3 regions of the Pseudoneobacillus rhizolycopersici genome follow, and region 2 is predicted to be linked to each of the others. Evidence: riboswitches for the same ligand, from Rfam matches in the RefSeq annotation. Region 2 holds a riboswitch; each other region holds the start of a gene.
The links. Region 2 has a riboswitch for S-adenosylmethionine ahead of mtnW (2,3-diketo-5-methylthiopentyl-1-phosphate enolase). Riboswitches for the same ligand answer to the same signal wherever they lie in the genome.
Positions count from the first base shown of each region.

Region 1: another riboswitch for S-adenosylmethionine. It lies ahead of ACX9YW_RS18810 (methionine ABC transporter ATP-binding protein); the one in region 2 lies ahead of mtnW (2,3-diketo-5-methylthiopentyl-1-phosphate enolase).
Region 3: another riboswitch for S-adenosylmethionine. It lies ahead of metK (methionine adenosyltransferase); the one in region 2 lies ahead of mtnW (2,3-diketo-5-methylthiopentyl-1-phosphate enolase).

Region 1 is NZ_JBTOOE010000024.1:406-2,678, reverse strand. Features, by position in the region: gene ACX9YW_RS18810 (methionine ABC transporter ATP-binding protein) at 1-882, opposite strand, end outside; SAM riboswitch class I at 960-1,068, opposite strand; gene ACX9YW_RS18805 (MFS transporter) at 1,247-2,273, opposite strand, start outside.
Region 2 is NZ_JBTOOE010000019.1:44,060-46,332, reverse strand. Features, by position in the region: gene ACX9YW_RS17155 (pyridoxal phosphate-dependent aminotransferase) at 1-766, shown strand, start outside; SAM riboswitch class I at 871-980, shown strand; gene mtnW (2,3-diketo-5-methylthiopentyl-1-phosphate enolase) at 1,062-2,273, shown strand, end outside.
Region 3 is NZ_JBTOOE010000023.1:37,613-39,885, forward strand. Features, by position in the region: gene metK (methionine adenosyltransferase) at 1-1,126, opposite strand, end outside; SAM riboswitch class I at 1,312-1,447, opposite strand; gene pckA (phosphoenolpyruvate carboxykinase (ATP)) at 1,672-2,273, shown strand, end outside.

The DNA of each region.
Region 1 (2,273 bases), on a different contig from region 2:
AATATTGACCGTCACATTGTGATGTCTAATTAGTTCAGTTATGAGCGGCTGCTCGGTCGATTCACCAACAAAAGTCAATTGAACAATTTTCCCTTCAGGGAAACGTTGGAGCAAATGCTCTGCTGTTTCTTTCGTTTCTTCTGGTTCAGTTACTTGTTGGACAAATCGTTTTGTAATCGGCTGCTGCGGATTTTTAAATACATCCAAAACCGGTCCGATTTCGACAGTTTTTCCGCCCTCCATAACCGCAACCCGATGGCAAATTTTCTGAATGACATGCATTTCATGGGTGATTAAAACAATTGTTAGTCCTAAGCGCTTATTGATATCAACAAGTAAATCTAATATGCTATCAGTTGTTTGCGGGTCCAAGGCTGATGTCGCCTCATCACATAGAAGGACCTTCGGATTGTTTGCCAATGCGCGGGCAATCCCAACTCTCTGCTTTTGCCCACCACTTAATTCCGAAGGGTAAGCATTTTCTCTGCCCTCAAGACCAACTAATTTTATTAGTTGATCAACTCGTTTAATCCGCTCGGATTTTTTTACCCCGGCAATTTCTAACGGAAAAGCAATGTTTTCACGAACTGTTCTTGACCAGAGTAAGTTAAAATGTTGGAAAATCATACTGATTTCTTGACGCGCTTTTCTTAACTCCGCACCCTTAATTTTAGAAACAAGACGATTGGCGACTGTGACTGTACCGTTCGTTGGGATCTCTAGGCCATTAAGCATTCTGATAAGCGTACTTTTTCCAGCACCACTATATCCGATGACTCCAAATATTTCGCCTTGATTTATTTCAAGATTGACATCATCCACGGCCTTTACTTTTCCGTGTTTCGATGAATAAATTTTTTGGACATTTTTGATACTAATCATGATTTCACCTCTTTTTTGACAAATAAAAAGCCTTTCTGCATAAAAAATGACAGAAAGGCATAATAGTACGATCCTTTCTCTCATCTCCCAAAGCTTAGCTTTGTGTGAATTGGCACCATTTCAATGATTGTCATTGACGGTTGCCGGGCTTCATCGGGCACTTCCCTCCACCTCTCTTGATAAGAGCAAACCAAATTCTATATTTAATTAACACGTTAAAGCGTTTAAGTGATTTCGTAAGTACGTTTGATATCGTAACACGGATAAAATAATGCGTCAATATCTTTTTCGTTACTATTTTTGTGGTAATATTTAGGTGGCAAATCTCGTCATCAATAAACATTTCCCGAGAAATATGTCAAAATCAGGAGGCAGTCTTTAGTGTTCTTTCGCCATCCATTTTACGAAAAACGACATAGTAATACACGGAACCGATTAAATATAAAGTGGCAGTAATCGTAAAAACTGTCGCATAGCCCCAGTAGGTACCGTATTTGATGACAATTCCTGTCGAAACAGGACCCATTAACGCCCAACCTAAGTTGAATACCATCTGATTAACAGAATTCGCTAATCCCTTGACGGAGTCATCGACCATCGACATCATGAGTGATGATTGTATTGGGTTACCGGCATTCATTAATGCTTGCCGAAATAAGAATCCTAATGCTGCTAGCCACAGATGGTCTGTGTAAGCTGTTAATAATAAAAATGGTAGTGATAATAGTTGTAATAACACAACGGCTCGCACCTGTCCAACTTTTTTTACAATCCACGGACCGATGATAATGGCAATCGCGGTGGCTGCTTGACCTAAAGAAATGATAAAACCAATCATCGTATTAGAAGCTGAAAATCGATCAGCAAAATATAAATTTAAATAAGGGATAACGAGTCCTGCCCCAAATCCAATTAACATAGCCGGAATGGCAAAGAGGATAATCATTGTATATTTATTTTTTGTTTGGAGCTGGTTGGTTTTATTAACTTTTAAGTGGTTTGTTCTAGGTTTTTCTTTAAATTTTGTCATTGGAATTATCCCAATAATCATAAAAACAGCCCCGATAAGCAGGGTATAGCGAATACTTTCTACCTCTGAAAAGCCAAATGAGAATAAGTCGGTTAAGGTCCCGCCTAAAATATTTCCAATCACGTTTGCAGCTGTACTGACAGCAAATTGAATACTAAAAAGATGTACACGTTGATTTTCATTTGAATTTTCTGCAAGCCATGGAATACCTGAAACCATCACAAATGCCATTGTTAAGCCCGTTAAAAAAGCAAATATCACAAGAAGGCTCTGGGCTTCGGTAATGCTCCGGCAAATTAACCATATTGCTGTCAAGCCGGCACCAAAGAGCATGACTTTTTTTCGACCGAGCTTATCACTC
Region 2 (2,273 bases):
TGCACTTGCTGGGGCCAAAATGGTGACAATGCCTTTACTCGAAAAAAATGGGTTTTTACCCGATTATAAAACGATTGATCCAACCATTTTAGAAAAGGCGAAATTGATGTTTTTAAATTATCCTAATAATCCTACAGGGGCTACAGCAACTCCAGAGTTTTTCGGTGAGACAGTACGATTAGCTAACCAGCATGATCTATGCGTTGTTCATGATTTTGCTTATGGAGCGATAGGATTTGATGGGCAAAAACCGCTAAGCTTTATGCAAACACCTGGAGCAAAAGATATTGGTATTGAAATTTATACGTTATCTAAAACGTATAATATGGCTGGATGGCGCGTCGGTTTTGCTGTCGGCAATAAGAGTGTGATTGCCGCTTTAGAGCTCCTTCAAGATCATTTATATGTTAGTCTATTTGGTGCTGTTCAAGAAGCTGCCGCTGAGGCATTAACTGCTTCACAGGATTGCGTGAAAGAATTAAATGCACTTTATGAGGCTCGTCGAAATGTCCTGATAAATGGTCTACAATCGATTGGTTGGGAGGTTCAAGCACCTAAGGGCTCATTTTTTGCATGGTTAAAGGTTCCTCAAAGGTTTACCTCAGAAGAGTTTGCTGATTTATTATTAGATAAAGCACAAATTGCTGTCGCACCTGGCATCGGTTTTGGGGAATATGGCGAAGGGTATGTCAGGGTTGGGCTTTTAACATCGGAAGAGCGAATGAGGGAAGCAATTAGAAGAATGAAAGCATTAGAAATTTTCTAAAAGTCGATTGACAATCAAAAAAAATCATGTCATAATCCAAATTAATTTGAAAAAACAAAACATTTCACTATAAAAATACTAATAATAATATTAATAATAATAATTTCTTATCAAGAGCAGGTGGAGGGACTAGCCCGATGAAACCCGGCAACCGACTTTATTACAATATAAAGCACGGTGCTAATTCTTGCAGCTTAATGCTGAAAGATAAGAGGATTGTATTTTGCTGTGCAAACCAACCTCTTCTTTCGTGAAGAGGTTTTTTATTTGAATTTTTTAGAAAGGGTATTACAACATGAATGAATTAATTGCAACGTACTTACTTAAAGACTTAAAGGGAAATGCATTAAAAAAAGCGGAGGAAATAGCTCTTGGATTAACGATTGGCTCATGGACAGACCTGCCAACCCTTGAGCAGAATCAATTAAAAAAACATAAGGGTAAAGTGGTTTCCATTGAGGAGGATTCGGAGAGAAGAGGGGAAGCAATTATTAAAATTGCTTATCCACATGTTAATTTCTCATCCGATCTACCTGCTGTTCTCGTAACTACTTTCGGAAAGCTCTCTTTAGATGGCAAGGTAAAATTATTAGATTTAAATTTTCCGGCCGCATTAAAAAAGGCTTTCCCGGGTCCGCGATTTGGAATAGAGGGTATTAGGGAAAAGCTGAATGTTTTTGACCGTCCACTATTGATGAGTATTTTTAAAGGAGTTATCGGCAGGGACATAGCTTATTTAAGCAATCAACTTACGCACCAAGCATTAGGTGGTGTTGACATTGTTAAGGATGATGAAATCCTCTTTGAAAACGAGTTAACCCCGTTTCTTGGTAGAATTATAGCTGGAAAAAATTTACTAGATTTGACATATGAGGAAACAGGTCATCGGACATTATACGCGGTTAACCTAACTGGCAGAACATCATCATTAAGGGATAAGGCCCGGAAGGCAGCCGAACTAGGCGCAGATCTATTACTTTTTAATGTCTTTGCCTATGGTTTGGATTGTTTACAAGAATTGCGCGAAGATGACCAAATTGGCATTCCAATCATGGCCCATCCTGCTGTTAGCGGCGCATTCGCATCAGCAACAGATTACGGCTTTGCCCATTCACTCATTTTAGGGAAATTATTGCGCTACGCTGGGGCAGATTTTTCATTATTTCCATCACCTTATGGCTCGGTAGCATTAGAAAAAGAAAAAACACTATTAATCAAAAACGAATTGTTAAAAGAAGATGAGTTCTATAAAACGGCCTTCCCTGTTCCATCTGCAGGAATTCACCCGGGACTTGTACCACTCCTAATCAATGATTTTGGAATCGATTCAGTCATTAATGCAGGGGGCGGTGTTCACGGACATCCGGGTGGAGCAATTGCTGGTGGAAAAGCTTTTCGTCAAGCGATTGATGCTCATTTAAAAGGTCAATCTCTTTTAGAAGGAGCAAACGGTTATCCCGAATTAAAGGCTGCGATTGAGCTATGGGGCTACAAGGAGGTCCTCCCA
Region 3 (2,273 bases), on a different contig from region 2:
CGAAATGTCCGTAAGCAGCTGTTTGCTTGTAAATTGGGCGACGAAGGTCTAGCATTTTGATAATTCCTGCTGGGCGAAGGTCGAAGTTATTACGAACTAAGTCGACTAAAACATCTTCCCCAACAACACCTGTTCCAAATGTATCAACAGAAATCGATACAGGATGCGCAACACCAATAGCGTAAGCTAATTGAACTTCTACTTTTTCAGCTAATCCAGCTGCCACGAGGTTTTTAGCCACATAACGCGCAGCGTAAGCAGCAGAGCGGTCAACCTTTGTAGGATCTTTACCAGAGAATGCACCACCGCCATGACGAGCATATCCACCATATGTGTCAACGATGATTTTACGTCCAGTTAGACCAGCATCCCCTTGTGGCCCACCGATTACGAAACGCCCTGTTGGGTTAATAAAGTATTTTGTATTTTCATCAATTAGTTCCTGAGGAACAACCGGGTTAATCACATGTTCTTTAAGATTTCGTTGAATTTGCTCTAAAGAGATTTCTGGGTGATGTTGTGTTGAAATAACGATTGTATCTATGCGGACTGGCTTGTCGTTTTCATCGTATTCAACGGTAACTTGCGTTTTTCCATCTGGTCGTAAGTAAGGAAGAATTTCTTCTTTACGAACATATGTTAAGCGACGTGCTAACTTGTGAGCTAATGAAATAGGAAGCGGCATAAGCTCTTTTGTTTCATTACATGCAAAACCAAACATTAACCCTTGGTCTCCGGCACCAATTGCATCAATTTCCGCTTCAGTCATAGAGCCTTCGCGTGCTTCAAGCGCTTGGTCGACACCCATCGCGATATCAGGAGATTGTTCATCGATGGAAGTTAAAACGGCACATGTCTCTGAGTCAAAACCGTATTTTGCACGAGTATAGCCGATTTCTTTTACTGTTTCACGAACAATTTTTGGGATATCTACATATGTAGAAGTGGTAATTTCACCTGCTACTAATACTAAACCAGTTGTCACACTTGTTTCAGCAGCAACACGAGCATTTGGGTCTTTTTCTAAAATCGCATCTAAAATTGAATCAGAGATTTGGTCACAAATTTTATCTGGATGACCTTCGGTTACTGATTCAGAAGTGAACAAACGACGTTTCGTTGACATCCGAATTCCTCCTATATTAGAAAACCTAATGATACGGTACTCATTCCCTAGTAGTATGAATAAAACAGCTTACTTTTATGATGATAAGCAGTTTGCTATTTTTAAAGGTAGCTTTTTAAACAATAAAAAAACCTTCCCCTGTAATCGTGAGGAAAGGTTGTTGCTCTCGTCAGAAGCGCCTTTCACTCTTATCGTTCAAGGTCGTTACCTTGCGCTGGTTTAGCACCTTTTCCAAAAAAAAAGACCTTTAAAGATCCTTCGATTCATGGTTAGGTTGCTGGGTTTCATTGGGCCAGTCCCTCCACCAGCTCGGGATAAGAGAGTATCCGTTCAAGGAAATATCTTAACCTAGACTATTGATAAATGTCAATATGTTTTCCTTATTAATGAAAAAAATATATAATATTGCAAGAAAAAATAAATTTTCCTGTTCCAGCTGAATAGTATAGACTAATTACGTTAATGTGTTATACTATTCAACGAGGTATAACCACTTTTTACAAATTTTATTCATTTTAACTATCGTAAAGGAAGGTATATGAGTAATGAATTCTGTTAGCATCCCAAACGAGTTACATGTGTTATTACAAGGCAACAATGTGCATACGCAACTTTCCGTTCCTCAATTAGTTGAAAAAGTTCTAACTCGCCAAGAAGGTGTTTTAACATCTACCGGTGCTGTTCGTGCTACAACTGGTAAATATACTGGACGTTCTCCTAAAGATAAATACATCGTTCAAGAAGCTTCTGTAATAAATAAGATTGATTGGGGTTCTGTTAACCAACCCATTTCAGAAGAAGCATTCTCCAATCTATATTCTAAAATGCTTGAATATTTGAAAATTCAAGAAGAAGTTTTTGTTTTCAAGGGATTCGCCGGCGCTGATAAAAGATATCGCTTTCCAATTCAAGTCATTAATGAATATGCTTGGCATAATCTTTTTGCCCATCAATTATTCATCCGTCCAACAGACGAAGAATTATTAGAACACCAATCACAATTTTCTGTCATTGCAGCTCCTAACTTTAAAGCAGACCCTGCTGTGGATGGGACCATGTCAGAAACTTTTATCATTATATCATTTGAAAAGCGTGTTGTCTTAATCGGTGGAACTGAATATGCTGGTGAAATGAAAAAGTCCATCTT